2 regions of the Shewanella sp. ECSMB14102 genome follow, and region 1 is predicted to be linked to the other one. Evidence: predicted binding sites of a transcription regulator. Region 1 holds the regulator's gene; the other holds the start of a gene.
The links. The regulator FliA, encoded in region 1, starts transcription of late flagellar genes. The targets are predictions, from matches to a motif close to CTAAAGNTNNNNNNNNNNNNGCCGATA.
Positions count from the first base shown of each region.

Region 2: pomA (flagellar motor protein PomA) is a predicted target of FliA. The motif match lies at 2,969-2,995, and genes of this name have one in related genera.

Region 1 is NZ_JWGX01000053.1:20,847-28,201, forward strand. It holds gene flhA (flagellar biosynthesis protein FlhA) at 1-1,707, shown strand, start outside; gene flhF (flagellar biosynthesis protein FlhF) at 1,714-3,090, shown strand; gene RC73_RS16315 (MinD/ParA family protein) at 3,095-3,976, shown strand; gene RC73_RS16320 (RNA polymerase sigma factor FliA) at 3,969-4,688, shown strand; gene cheY (chemotaxis response regulator CheY) at 4,736-5,119, shown strand; gene RC73_RS16330 (protein phosphatase CheZ) at 5,133-5,870, shown strand; gene RC73_RS16335 (chemotaxis protein CheA) at 5,886-7,355, shown strand, end outside.
Region 2 is NZ_JWGX01000073.1:6,182-13,536, forward strand. It holds gene dxs (1-deoxy-D-xylulose-5-phosphate synthase) at 1-1,604, opposite strand, end outside; gene ispA ((2E,6E)-farnesyl diphosphate synthase) at 1,626-2,507, opposite strand; gene xseB (exodeoxyribonuclease VII small subunit) at 2,508-2,747, opposite strand; gene pomA (flagellar motor protein PomA) at 3,143-3,910, shown strand; gene RC73_RS18975 (flagellar motor protein MotB) at 3,915-4,850, shown strand; gene thiI (tRNA uracil 4-sulfurtransferase ThiI) at 5,013-6,467, shown strand; gene RC73_RS18985 (hypothetical protein) at 6,534-6,812, opposite strand; gene RC73_RS18990 (transcriptional regulator GcvA) at 6,998-7,355, shown strand, end outside.

The DNA of each region.
Region 1 (7,355 bases):
ATCATCAACTTTGCCGTGGTGACCAAAGGTGCAGGGCGTATCTCTGAGGTAAGTGCTCGCTTTACCTTGGACGCCATGCCGGGTAAACAGATGGCGATTGATGCTGACCTCAATGCCGGGATCCTTAACCAGGAACAGGCCAGGGTGCGCCGCGAAGAGGTGACCCGCGAGGCTGACTTTTACGGCTCTATGGATGGTGCTTCCAAGTTTGTGAAAGGGGACGCGATTGCCGGTATTTTGATCTTGGTGATCAACATTCTGGGTGGTTTCATCATAGGTATAGTCCAGCACGGGCTGAGTTTTTCCCAAGCGGTAGAGATTTACACCCTGCTGACCATAGGTGACGGCCTGGTAGCGCAGATCCCAGGGCTGCTGTTGTCGATTGCTGCGGCGCTGATGGTGACCCGCCAGAATGAGTCCGGCGATATGGGGCAGCAGGTCGTACAGCAGATGTTCGACAATCCCAAATCTTTAATGATCGCTTCGGCCGTGCTCTTTGTGATGGGAATAGTACCCGGCATGCCACATCTGGCATTTTTAACCTTTGCAGTACTGACCTCAGTGGGCGCTTTCTTCATCTATAAGCGCAATGAAAAGAACAAACAACAGGCGCTGGAGCTGGCCAAGAAAGGGCCGACCGAGAAAAGCCTTAGCGAACCCAAAGAGCTTAGCTGGGATGATGTGCGTCATGTTGACACCATAGGTTTGGAGGTAGGTTATCGCCTTATTCCTTTGGTGGATAAAGGTCAGGGCGGCGAGCTTCTTGGCCGTATCAAAGGGGTTCGCAAGAAGCTGTCCCAGGAGCTGGGATTCCTGGTGCCGGCGGTGCATATCCGCGACAATTTGGACCTTTCCCCCAATGCCTATCGTATCTCCTTGATGGGGGTGGCAAGTGGTGAAGCCGAAGTGCGTCACGATTGCGAATTGGCAATCAACCCGGGCCAGGTATTTGGTAAGCTTGATGGCATAGAAACCAAAGATCCCGCCTTTGGCCTGGATGCGGTTTGGATTGCACCCGAGCTCAGAGAGCACGCCCAAACACTGGGGTACACGGTTGTGGATGCCGCAACGGTAGTCGCTACCCATCTCAGCCAACTTTTGACCAACAACGCTTCCAAACTGCTGGGCTACGAAGAAGTGCAACAGTTGCTGGATATGCTGGCCAAGCATTCGCCCAAATTGGTCGATGGTTTTATTCCCGATGTGATGACCTTGGGTAATGTGGTTAAAGTGATGCAAAACTTGCTTAATGAAGGGGTGTCGATTCGGGATCTGCGTACCATAGTGCAAACTTTGCTTGAGTATGGGCCCAAGAGTAATGATACCGAGGTGTTGACCGCCGCAGTGCGTATTGCCCTCAAGCGTATGATAGTGCAGGAGATAGCCGGTCCTGAGCCGGAAATCCCCGTCATAACTTTGGCGCCAGAATTGGAACAGATGTTGCATCAGTCAATGCAGGCGACAGGGGGCGAAGGTCCGAATATCGAGCCGGGACTGGCAGAGCGTATGCAACAGTCACTGGCAGGCGCAGCCCAGAAGCAGGAAATGGTCGGTCAGCCCGCCATATTGCTGACATCCGGCATGCTGCGTTCAACCCTGTCTCGTTTTGTTAAGCACACTATTCCCAATCTGCGGGTGATCTCTTATCAGGAGATCCCAGACGAGAAACAGATACGTATAGTGGCAGCCGTTGGCCAACAGGGGTAACCGAGAGTGAAGATTAAACGTTTTTTTGCCAAAGATATGCGCGCAGCCCTGGCTCAGGTGAAAGAGACTCTGGGCGCAGATGCCGTGATCATGTCCAATAAAAAGGTTACCGGCGGCATTGAAATAGTGGCAGCGGTTGATTATGACGACCCCAAGCCAGCAGCGGCACCAACTGCATCGCCTTTTATGGAATTGGGGGAGGATAAAGTCTCCCTCGGCGCTGGGCATGTACAGGCTAACAGAAAAGCCAAACCAGAGCCTGTGGCCGACTCATTGCAGGCTTTACTTGAGCGGCAACAGAGCCGTTTGAATGAACAGCTTGGGCAGCAAAGTAACGTCAAGGAACTGGAGATGCCGGCTTGGGCCCAAGGGCTTACTGAAGAGCATAAACCAGCCCCACAGCTGCGGGAAAAAACACCTGAGCGGGCAAGTAAGGGCAATAGCGCCAAGCAACAACAAGAGATGGAGGCCATGCGTGAAGAGCTGGCTTCTCTGCGCGGCTTGTTGACTCATCAGCTGTCCAGTTTGATGGCGGATCAGCGTAGCCGCACCGATCCTGTCGGCGCCATGCTGGAACGTAAATTACTGGAAGCCGAATTCTCCCCTGAAGTTGCCGAGCGTCTGGCATCGCTGAGTCAGCACTATCAAAGTGCTGAGCTTGGGCATGCCTTGCCGCAAAGTCTGGCAAACCTGCTTGATAATCAGGGTGATGATTTAATGCGTCAGGGCGGTATTGTTGCGCTGGTCGGCCCTACAGGAGTCGGTAAAACCACGACATTGGCTAAATTGGCGGCCCGTTTTATTGCCCATCATGGCCCGGATTCCGTATTGTTGGTTACCATGGACCATTATCGCATCGGAGCCTTTGAGCAATTGGCAACTTATGGCAAAATAATGGGATGTCCGGTGAAGCAGGCTCATGACCTCAATGAGTTGGAGCAGATACTGTATCAGTTCCGCAGCCGGAAGCTGGTTTTGATAGATACCGCTGGTATGGGGCAAAGGGATATGCGCTTGTACCAACAACTGGATAACCTTGCCGCCAATACCCGTTTGCCTATTCGTAGCTATCTGGTGCTCTCGGCGACCGGCCAACGTCGGGTGCTTGAAGAGGCGGTAAGTCATTTCCAGCGAATTGATCTCGCAGGGGCGGTTTTAACTAAACTTGATGAGTCCGTCTCTTTGGGTGCCGCGTTGAGCGTGTTGATCCAAAGTGGATTATCATTAAGTTATATTACTGATGGTCAAAGGGTTCCTGAGGATATGCAGGTCGCTGATACCCTGACCTTGGCCAAGCAGGCATTGGCCATATTGAACAAGACTGAAGCAAGTCATTTTAATAATAAAGCCAGGTCAGAAGAGATGACCTATGCATTTGAGTAAAGCTATGACCCGGGACCAAGCGAGCGGTTTACGAATGATGAATCAACCAAATAACGAAAAAGTAAAAGTAATTGCCGTGACCGGAGGCAAGGGGGGCGTGGGTAAAACCAGTGTCTCCATCAACACTGCGGTTGCTCTGGCAGAAAAAGGCAAACGTGTCCTGGTTTTGGATGCTGACTTAGGGTTGGCTAATGTGGATGTGATGCTCGGCCTACGCGCCGAACGCAATTTGTCCCATGTGCTATCGGGAGAGTCGGAGCTTGATGATATTATCGTTCGAGGTCCAAAAGGAATAGGTATTATTCCTGCCACCTCGGGGACTCAGGCCATGGTCGAACTGACTGCGGCTCAGCACGCCGGGCTTATCCGCGCCTTTAGTGAAATGAAAACCCAGTTTGATATTTTGGTAGTCGATACGGCTGCCGGGATCTCGGATATGGTACTCAGCTTCTCCCGTGCATCACAGGATGTACTTGTGGTTGTCTGTGATGAACCCACCTCTATTACCGATGCTTATGCGCTGATTAAGATCCTCAGTCGTGAGCATGGTGTGTTCCGCTTCAAAATTGTCGCAAATATGGTACGGAGTTTGCGGGAAGGGATGGAGTTATTTGCTAAGCTCAGTAAAGTAACTGACAGATTTTTGGATGTGGCACTTGAACTTGTGGCAACCATTCCGTTTGATGAGAACCTACGCAAGTCGGTGCGGAAACAGAAATTGATAGTGGAAGCCTATCCCAAGTCTCCGGCCAGTATTGCTTATCATGGACTGGCAAACAAGATTATGAGCTGGCCGATACCTCAGCAACCTGGGGGGCATCTCGAGTTTTTTGTTGAGCGCTTGGTTCAAAGGACAGATTACCGAGAGGATGGTACGAGTGAATAAAGCGGCTGCATACGCAGGTTTAAACGATAAGACACAGATCGTTGAGCATTATGCACCGCTGGTAAAACGAATAGCCCATCATCTGCTTGCCCGTCTGCCTGCATCGGTTCAACTCGATGACCTGCTGCAGGCCGGCATGATGGGATTGCTGGAAGCTTCATCCAAGTTTGATGGCAGCAAAGGCGCCAAGTTTGAGACCTTTGCCGGGATCCGCATTCGTGGCGCCATGATAGATGAGATACGCCGTGGCGACTGGGTTCCACGCTCGGTTCATCGCAATAACCGGCGAGTCGCTCAGGTGATGGATGAGCTCGAACAGGAGTTGGGGCGGGATGCCCGTGATAGTGAAATTGCCGAGCGATTGGAGATGTCGTTGGATGAATACCATCATATTCTCAATGATGTTTCCACCGGTAAAATCATAGGAATAGAAGATTTGGGGGTAGCGCCCGATGTGTTGATGTCGGAAGATATGCCGGCAGATGACACTTTTGAGGGCCTGGCTCAAAGCCAATTCCAATCAGCCTTAACCGATGCCATTAAGCGCTTGCCAGAGCGCGATGCCTTGGTTTTGTCGCTGTATTATGACGAAGCACTGAATTTAAAAGAGATTGGTGTCATTCTTGAGGTAAGTGAGTCCCGGGTGAGCCAGATCCATAGTCAGGCCATGCTGAGGCTGAAAGCCAAACTCAAGCACTGGACACAAGCGTAATTAATGATTGAGCAACTTATAAGTATGTCAGCTCACCGGAGGAAACCTTGGACAAGAATATGAAGATTCTCATCGTTGACGACTTTTCAACGATGAGACGGATCATTAAGAACTTGTTGCGAGACCTGGGGTTCAATAACACCCAGGAAGCAGACGATGGTTCAACAGCTCTGCCTATGCTGCAAAAGGGCGACTTTGACTTCGTCGTGACCGACTGGAACATGCCTGGGATGCAGGGAATCGACCTGCTCAAGGCGATTCGTGCCGACGAGCATCTCAAACATATCCCTGTGTTAATGGTAACTGCCGAAGCCAAACGTGAACAGATTATTGCGGCGGCTCAGGCCGGCGTGAATGGTTATGTTGTTAAGCCTTTTACCGCGGCTACGTTGAAAGAGAAATTGGATAAGATTTTCGAACGGCTCGGTTGAGTGGGGTGATGCAATGAAAGCAGAGACATCCGGGCTGGTGACTTTGGAGCAGGCACAGGAATTGGTTGCCCTGCTCAGTCAGGGAGAGCAGGATAAGGCCGACGAATTGCTGCGGGAACTGGCGGCTCCCCTGCAAAGGGATCTGTTCGAAGAAGTCGGTAAGCTGACCCGCCAGTTGCACAACGCCTTAGTGGATTTTCAGGTAGATAGCCGCCTTATTGAGCTTGCCAACACTGATATCCCCGATGCCAAAGAACGCCTTACCTATGTCATTGATATGACAGAGCAAGCAGCCAACAAAACTATGGACGCAGTCGAAGAATGCTTGCCTTTGTCGGATGCTCTGAGTACCAATCTGCAAAATGTCAAACCCGCCTGGGATAAGCTGATGCGCCGTGATTTGGCCTTGCATGAGTTCAAGGGCCTGTGTCATGACGTACAACACTTTATGCAACAGAGTGAAGCCGATGCTTGTCGGCTGCGGGAATTACTGAATCAGATACTGATGGCTCAGGATTTTCAGGATTTGACCGGACAGATGATCCGTCGGGTCATAGAGCTGGTGCGGGAAGTGGAAAACAGCTTGGTTTCTTTGCTGACAGTGTTCGGTGAGCAGCCGCTGGATGATCTCTGCGGTGCTGAGGATAAGAGCATAGAGGCAGAAGGCCCCATACTGAACGCAGAGCAACGCGAAGACGTGGTGAATGGTCAGGATGAAGTCGATGATCTGCTCTCAAGTCTGGGTTTCTAATTAGGAGTCAATTTAATGGCCTTTGATGTTGATGAAGAGATACTCCAGGATTTTTTGATTGAAGCTGGCGAGATCCTTGAGCTGTTGCAAGAGCAGTTGGTATCTCTGGAAAATAATCCGGAAGATACAGATTTGCTGAACGCCATCTTCAGGGGATTTCACACGGTCAAAGGCGGTGCAGGATTCCTCGGGTTAGGGCCCATGGTGGATGTCTGTCACGAGGCAGAAAACACCTTCGATTTATTGCGTACCGGTAAGCGCAGTGTCAACTCCGAGTTGATGGATATTATACTGCAAGCGTTGGACACGATTAACACCATGTTCAACCAAACCCAATCCGGCCAGGAGCAGGAAGCTGCAGATGAAGTGTTATTGGCAAAACTCAAGCTGCTTAGCTCAGGTGCGCCTTTACCTTCAGAACAGGCTCAGGCTGAAACGCCTGCCGCAGTAGAAACCGGCGATGAGAGTGTTGATGAGTTGTTTGATGGCATGCTTGATAGTGCCGCGGTGGAGCTGTTTGAGGAGCCAACTTCACAGACTCCCGAGACATCGACTAGTATAGATGAAATTGATGAAGCCGAGTTTGAAGCCTTGCTGGATGCCTTGCATGGTTCAGGCAAGGGGCCTTCTGTCGGCAGTGCTCCGGCTTTGGGTAGTGACGCCCTCAAGTCCAGCGACAGCGCTCCTGTAAGTTCCTCTTCAGATGACATCACAGACGATGAATTTGAGCGACTGCTCGATGAATTGCATGGTAAGGGGCAGTTTGCCGCGGCGCCTGCAGCCAACAGTGCTGTTGTTGAGGAAGCCGCATCTGCCAGTGTCGATGCCGATGAAATCTCCGATGATGAGTTTGAAAAGCTCCTCGATGAGTTACATGGCAAAGGCGCCGGTCCAGGGGCTAAAGCCAGTGGTTCAGCGCCTGCTGTATCCCAACCCTCGGCATCTCAAGCTGCCGCGTCCCAAGCGCCGGCAACGAATGCAGCGGCGGTACAAAAGGCCGCTGCTGCAACTAGCAAAGTCGAGGCGCCTAAAGCCGCCGCCAAGCCTCAGGCCAAGTCTCCTGCAGTTGCTAAAGACGCTACACCTGCCAAGGCTGCGGCCAGCGTGCCGCAGGGGGAAACGACAGTTCGGGTTGATACGGCTCGCCTGGATGAGATCATGAATATGGTCGGTGAGCTGGTATTGGTGCGTAACCGTTTGGTCAGCCTCGGGATATCCCGTGAAGACGAGGAGATGTCCAAGGCGCTGGCTAACCTGGATCTGGTGACTTCCGATTTGCAGGGGGCAGTGATGAAGACCCGGATGCAGCCGATTAAGAAGGTATTCGGTCGTTTCCCCAGGGTGGTTCGTGACTTGGCCCGCAGCCTCAATAAAGAGATAGATCTGCGGATGATAGGTGAAGACACGGATCTGGATAAGAACCTGGTCGAAGCCCTTGCCGATCCTCTGGTGCACCTGGTGCGTAACTCTGTGGATCATGGTATT
Region 2 (7,355 bases), on a different contig from region 1:
AAGCGCATATCGGCGACTGTGGCATTGAGGCTTTCGGCGGCTTCCAGGCTGGCAGCCAGGGTAGTGCCGAAGTTAAGAATGGCAATCTGTTTGCCCTGACGTCTAACAAGGCCTTTACCTATCGCCATCGCCGTCATCTCTTCAACCTGCTCGGCGCCGGTTGCACTGCCGCGAGGGTAGCGCACTGCGCTTGGGCCCTTATCGTAGCAGTAGCCGGTGTAAAGCATCTGCCGACATTCGTTTTCATCGGATGGCGCCATTATCACCATGTTGGGTACGCAGCGCAGGTAGCTGAGATCGAAGGCGCCCTGATGGGTAGGGCCATCGGCGCCCACAATGCCGCCGCGGTCAATGGCAAACAGTACTGGCAGGCGCTGCAATGCCACATCGTGGATCAACTGATCATAGCCGCGCTGCAGGAAGGTGGAGTAAATGGCCACTACCGGTTTATAGCCTTCACAGGCAAAGCCGGCACCTAAGGTCACTGCATGTTGCTCGGCGATGGCGGCATCGAAGTATTGCTCGGGGAATTTCTGGGAGAACTCCACCATGCCGGAGCCTTCGCGCATGGCCGGGGTGATCCCCAGTACCTTGTCATCCTTGGCGGCAATGTCGCACAACCATTTGCCGAACACCTGGGAAAAACTGGGTTTCCCGGGTTTGGTGACCGGTTTGCAAAATTGTGAAGGGTCAAACTTGGGCACAGCATGCCAGCCGATGGGATCTTTCTCCGCAGGCTCATAACCTTTGCCTTTCTTGGTCATGATATGCAGCACCTGCGGCCCCTTGAGGCTGCGCATGTTACGCAGGGTTTCTACCAGAGCATCCACATCATGGCCATCGATAGGACCTATGTAGTTAAATCCCAGCTCTTCAAACAGGGTTCCCGGTACCACCATGCCTTTAAGGTGTTCCTCGGTGCGGCGCGCCATCTCTTTGATGACGGGCATGCCCTTGAGTACTTTCTTGCCGCCTTCTCGTATCGTGGTGTAGAAGCGGCCTGACATCAGCTGTGCCAGGTGGTTATTGAGGGCGCCGACGTTTTCCGAGATAGACATCTCGTTGTCGTTGAGCACCATCAGCATGTCTTTGTGCAGATCGCCGGCGTGGTTCATGGCTTCAAACACCATGCCGCCTGTCATGGCACCATCGCCTATCACGGCTACTACCTTGCGGCCGGCCTGTTCTTTATCCGCGGCGACCGCCATTGCCAGTGCGGCGGAAATTGAGGTGCCGGAGTGGCCGACACTGAAGGTGTCGTACTCACTCTCTTCCCGCCAGGGGAAAGGATGCAGACCACCTTTTTGGCGTATGGTAGGCATGCGATCGCGACGACCGGTAAGGATCTTGTGCGGATAGGCTTGATGGCCCACATCCCAGACCAGGCGGTCAAACGGGGTGTTGTAGACATAATGCAGCGCCACGGTCAGTTCGACCGTACCTAAGCCAGAGGCAAAGTGACCGCTCGACATGCCCACAGATTTTAATAAAAACTCCCTGAGCTCGTCGGCCAGCTGAGGGAGCAGGCTTTGTGGAAGTTGACGTAACTCTTCCGGGGTATTGGCCTGTGCCAGCACAGGAAACTGAGTGATATCCAGACTCATAACGAGATACTTTGTCTCTTTTTATACTCTTCGCTCAACGATATAGCGGGCGAATTCGGCAATTAACTGGCTATTGTATGGCAATTTTGCCAGCGCTGATAGTGCATCTTCCAGCAGTTTTTGAGCTGTAGTCTTGGCGCCTTCCAGCCCCAACAGTTTCGGGTAGGTACTCTTGTTGGCATCGAGATCCGAACCCTGGGGTTTGCCAAGCTCTTCTGTGCTGCCGGTAATATCGAGAATGTCATCCTGTACCTGGAACGCCAGGCCCACGGCATCGGCGTATTCCAGCAGTGCTTGTTCTTCTTTGGCGTCAATATCGGCGGCAATGACCGCAAACTCGACGGCGCAGCGGATAAGGGCCCCTGTCTTCAATCTGTGCAAGGCGGTGAGTTGCTCAAGCGAGATCTCTTTGTCGGTGGCATTGAGATCCTGCGCCTGGCCGCCGCACATACCGCGGTAGCCGGATGCTTTTGCCAGCGCCTGTACCAGACGCAGGTGTTGGCGGTCGCTGAGGCCTTCAATGTCGCTGCTGATAAGTTCAAAGGCCAAGGTCTGCAAGGCATCACCGGCCAGAATAGCGGTGGCTTCGTTAAAGGCGATATGCACGGTTGGCTGACCGCGGCGCAGGGCATCGTCGTCCATGGCCGGCAGATCGTCATGGATCAGCGAATAGGCGTGAATACATTCTATGGCGGCGGCGCAATCATCGAGACGCTCAAGGGGGACGCCGAGCATCTCGCCTACAGAGTAGACCAGAAACGGCCGAATACGCTTTCCACCCAGCAGGGCTCCATGACGCATGGCGGCCTTGAGTCTGGGCTCGGTATCATCCAGGGTGTCCAGTATGGTGGCAATTCTTTGATTGACTCTCTGCTGGTATTGGTTAATAGCTTGGGTTAACACTCACTCACCCTCGACTGTAAATGGGCTCAATGGCGCCTGGGGATCCTGTGCCAGCAGTATGGCTACTTTCTGCTGTGCCTGTTCCAGTTTGGCTTGGCTGCTGCGCACCAAACCTATGCCACGTTCGAACTGTTTTAGCGCGTCGTCCAGCGATACTTCACCGCGTTCCAGTTCGACGACTATGCGTTCCAGCTCGTTGAGAGATTCTTCAAAACTCAGATTTTCGGGTTTTTTGGCCACAATCAGTTTCCTTGATGCACCTTGGTTGCCGGCCCATTCCTGCGACCTGATTGGCACGGTGCAAAGGTAAAAGGAGAGAGGGAGGGCTGCAGGTGTCTTGGCGTTATGTTCAGCGTGACACAAGGTATATCAGGGCGCGATAAGGGTCAAATTGAAGCGCCCGTTATTTGCTCAACAGCACGCTTTGTCGCTGATTTTTTTTAGAGAAAATTAAAATCTTCCTAAACTTGCTTAAGCCCTGTCCGATAACTCAAAATAGAAACTATTGAAAATTATCATATTCATCTCCTGTGAATAGCCAAGATCCTATATCACCCTTTGGGGCGGATCGGCTTGTATGGGATAGAGATCCCGGCCACACTGTGTCGGGTCTGCTTTAGAGGTGAGGAGCCACTGTGGATTTAGCAACCCTGATAGGACTGGTAGGTGCTTTTGCTTTTATTATCATGGCAATGGTCAGCAGTGGCGGCATTGCCATCTTTATCGATGTACCCTCTGTATTGATCGTGCTTGTCGGCTCGCTGTTTGTGGTGATGATGAAGTTCAACCTCAAGCAGTTTTTAGGGGCGGTCAAGATTGCCGCCAAGGCGTTTATGTTCAAACTGGATAAACCTGAAGAGTTGATTGAACAGTCGGTTACCATGGCAGACGCTGCCCGTAAAGGGGGCTTTCTGGCGCTGGAAGAGGCGCAAATTTCCAACAGTTTTATGCAAAAAGCGGTTGATATGCTGGTGGACGGCCATGACGGCGATGTGGTGCGTGAAGCGCTGGAGAAAGATATTCAACTGACCGAAGAGCGCCATAAGGCGGGGATCAGTATCTTCAAGGCTCTGGGTGATGTGGCACCGGCTATGGGTATGATAGGTACTCTGATTGGTCTGGTGGCCATGTTGTCCAACATGGATGACCCCAAATCCATCGGCCCGGCAATGGCGGTGGCCTTGTTGACCACCTTGTACGGCGCCATTATTGCCAATATGGTGGCGATCCCGATTGCCGATAAACTGGCGCTGCGGATGAACGAAGAGATGCTTAACCGCAATCTGATTATGGACGCTGTACTGGCTATTCAGGATGGCCAGAACCCCAGGGTGATTGAGGGCTTCCTCAAAAACTACCTGTCAGAGAAACAGCGCAAAATAGATACAACGGACGGAGAGTAGCACTATGGCCAAGCCCAAGTGTGATTGTCCGCCACCCGGTGCACCCATGTGGCTGGCAACCTTTGCCGACCTGATGTCGCTGCTGATGTGTTTCTTCGTGTTGCTGCTGGCTTTCTCTGAAATGGATGTCATGAAGTTCAAACAGATAGCCGGCTCGATGAAATACGCCTTCGGGGTGCAGAACAAGGTGGAAGTGAAAGATATTCCCAAAGGCACCTCAGTGATTGCGCTGGAGTTTCGCCCCGGACGTCCGGATCCCACCCCGATTGAAATAATTAACCAGCAAACCAACGAGATGACCCAGCAGATCCTCGAGTATCAGGAAGGGGATGACGACAGTGCCGGTGGCGTGCAGCAGCAAAGGGGCGAGCAGCGTGGCGGCGAGGCTTCGGCCACGGCGCAAGAGCAGGCCGAAGACAAGAAGACCCAGGAGCAGCAGGCAGCTCAGGATCAGATTAACGAGCAGGTCAAGAAGATGGCCGAGGCGCTCAACAAAGAGATAGTGGATGGCGCTATTGAAATCGAGTCTCTGGGGCAGCAGATTATCATCCGTATTCGGGAGAAGGGCGCCTTTGCCTCAGGTTCGGGGTTCCTGCAGCCCAGGTTCAAGCCTGTGGTGCAGGCGGTTGGTGAGCTACTCAAAGATGTGCCCGGGATCATCACTGTCTCCGGCCACACCGATGACATGCAGATAAGCAATGAGCTGTATAGTTCCAACTGGGACCTGTCCAGCCAGCGGGCCGTGGCCGTGGCCCACGAATTGGTCAAGGTGCCCGGCTTTGATGCCAGCAGAATGAAAGTGGTGGGCATGGCCTCCACTGCGTCTTTGGTGCCGAATGATTCGCCGGAGAATCGCGCCCGTAATCGCAGGGTGGAAATCTCCATTGAGCAGGGCAAGGCCAAAGAGTCTGATGAGATTGAAGTCGATCCCAATCTTTGATGGCGCAGCAGCATCAGAATCACAGCAGCCTGAAAACGGCTGCTTTTTTTAGGCATCTGCAATCCGGACACGGCTTTGGAGTGGCAAATCTCTGTGCCAGTTAGCGGGTCTTTGTTATAATCCCACGATTGCTGTTTGAAATTTTTTTTCCTCGGGATCCCCATGAAGTTTATCGTAAAGCTGTATCCAGAAATCATGATGAAGAGTAAACCGGTAAGAATGCGTTTTACCAAGATGCTCGAGTCCAATATCCGCAATGTACTCAAAAAAGTGGATGAAGACGCTGCCGTTACCCGTCAGTGGGATCGGATTATGGTGCAGGTTCCCAAAGACAAACCCCAGCTAAAGCAAGTGTTTGCCGAGCGTTTAGCTTGTATTCCCGGGATTTCTACCATCAGCCAAGTCAATGAATACAACTTTGAAACTGTTGATGATATCTACCAGCATGCTCTCAAGGTGTATGCTGACGAGCTGGCGGGCAAGACCTTCTGTGTCCGCGCCAAGCGCAGTGGCAAGCACGACTTCAGTTCGCAGGATGTGGAGCGTTATGTAGGTGGTGGCCTGAACCAGTTTACCGAAGCTGCCGGTGTGCGCCTCAAAGACCCGGATATGACCATTCATCTGGAGATCAACAACGACAAACTCTACCTGGTAGAGAAAAAGATCCCCGGGCTTGGTGGATTCCCGATCGCGACCCAGGAAGATGTGCTGTCCCTGATCTCAGGCGGTTTTGACTCAGGGGTATCCAGTTTCCAATTTATCAAGAAGGGTTCCCGTACCCACTATTGCTTCTTCAACCTGGGCGGTGCCCAGCACGAAATCGGAGTTAAGCAGGTGGCGCACCATTTGTGGAAGACTTATGGCGAGTCGCATAAAGTCAAGTTTGTGACAGTTCCCTTTGAGCCCGTAGTGGCCGAAATTCTCGAGCGTATAGACAATGGCCTGATGGGCGTCATACTCAAGCGGATGATGATGCGCGCCGCGGCCAGAGTGGCGGAGCGTATGGGAGTTCAGGCGCTGGTCACAGGTGAGAGCCTGGGACAGGTATCCAGCCAAACCTTGACCAACCTCAATGTGATTGACCGCTGTGTCGATACCCTGATCCTCAGACCTTTGATCACCATGGACAAGCAGGACATCATCAACGAGAGCCGCAAGATAGGTACGGAAGACTTTGCCAAGTCCATGCCTGAATACTGCGGCGTGATTTCACAGAAGCCAACGGTCAAGGCAGTATTGTCCAAGGTCGAAGCCGAGGAAACCAAGTTTTCTGAAGATCTGCTGGACAGGATTATCGCCGATGCCGTGGTTATGGATATTCGGGAGATAGCAACCGACATGGATACCAAAGTAACGGAAACCGAAACCGTCGCCAGTGTCGGCCAGGGTGAAGTGGTGCTGGATATCAGGGCGCCGGAAGAGGAAGAGAGCAAGCCGTTGCAACTGGAAGGTGCCGAGATAGTTCATATTCCTTTCTTTAAACTGGCCAGCGCCTTTGCCGAGCTCGATAGCAGCAAGACCTATCTGCTCTATTGCGACCGCGGCGTGATGAGCAAACTGCAGGCGCTCTACCTTCAGGAGCAAGGGCATGGTAACGTCAAGGTTTACCGCCCTTGATAAACAAAAAGCCGCCTCTATTGAGGCGGCTTTTTGCTGCTGACGTTCAGCGAAGTCCTTTGGGGCTCAGTTAAGCTGAACCTTTGATGGACTGGCTGCCGCGTCTTCGGCCAACAGCAGTGTCGGCTCGTCCAGCGCATGGGTTCTGAGCTCTTCGCCGCTGGCGGCAATGTTACGGCTCAGCTCCTGCTCAAGCAGTTTGAAGTCTATCTGCACCGCAGGGGCTTCGACAGCGACTCTGGGCAGTGGACGAGCTTGCGTTGGCGCAGAAAGGTTTTCCGCGGCCACTGCGCTGGTGCTCATGCCAAGCAGCAAGAGCACAAAAGCGGATTTAAAGTTCAACATGGGATGCCTCCGGGTGAGAACGGGCACTGAGTGCCAGTGTCAGACCTTCCCTTCGACTGCTCAGAGATTGTCTGAATATTCAACTTTTCGGGGTGAAATTTAATCAAAAGCGCTGGCTTTAACAAACGATAAAATGTAACAATCTGGATTAGAAAAACTAATTAAAAAACGAGAAGTGGATCACTATGTCAAAACGACTTCCTCCGCTGAATGCGGTTAAGGCGTTCGAGGCGGCAGCAAGGCATTTGAGCTTTACCCGCGCCGCCGAAGAACTGTTCGTTACCCAGGCCGCAGTGAGTCATCAGATCAAGGCGCTGGAAGACTTTCTGGGATTAAAATTATTTCGCCGAAAGAACCGCTCGCTGCTGCTGACCGAAGAGGGGCAAAGCTACTTCCTCGATATCAAGGATATTTTTACTCAACTGTCGGATGCCACCGACAGGCTGTTGGCCCGTAGCGCTGTGGGGTCCTTGACAGTCAGCATGTCGCCCAGCTTTGCCATTCAGTGGCTGGTGCCGCGTCTGGCGAAATTCAGCGAGAAGA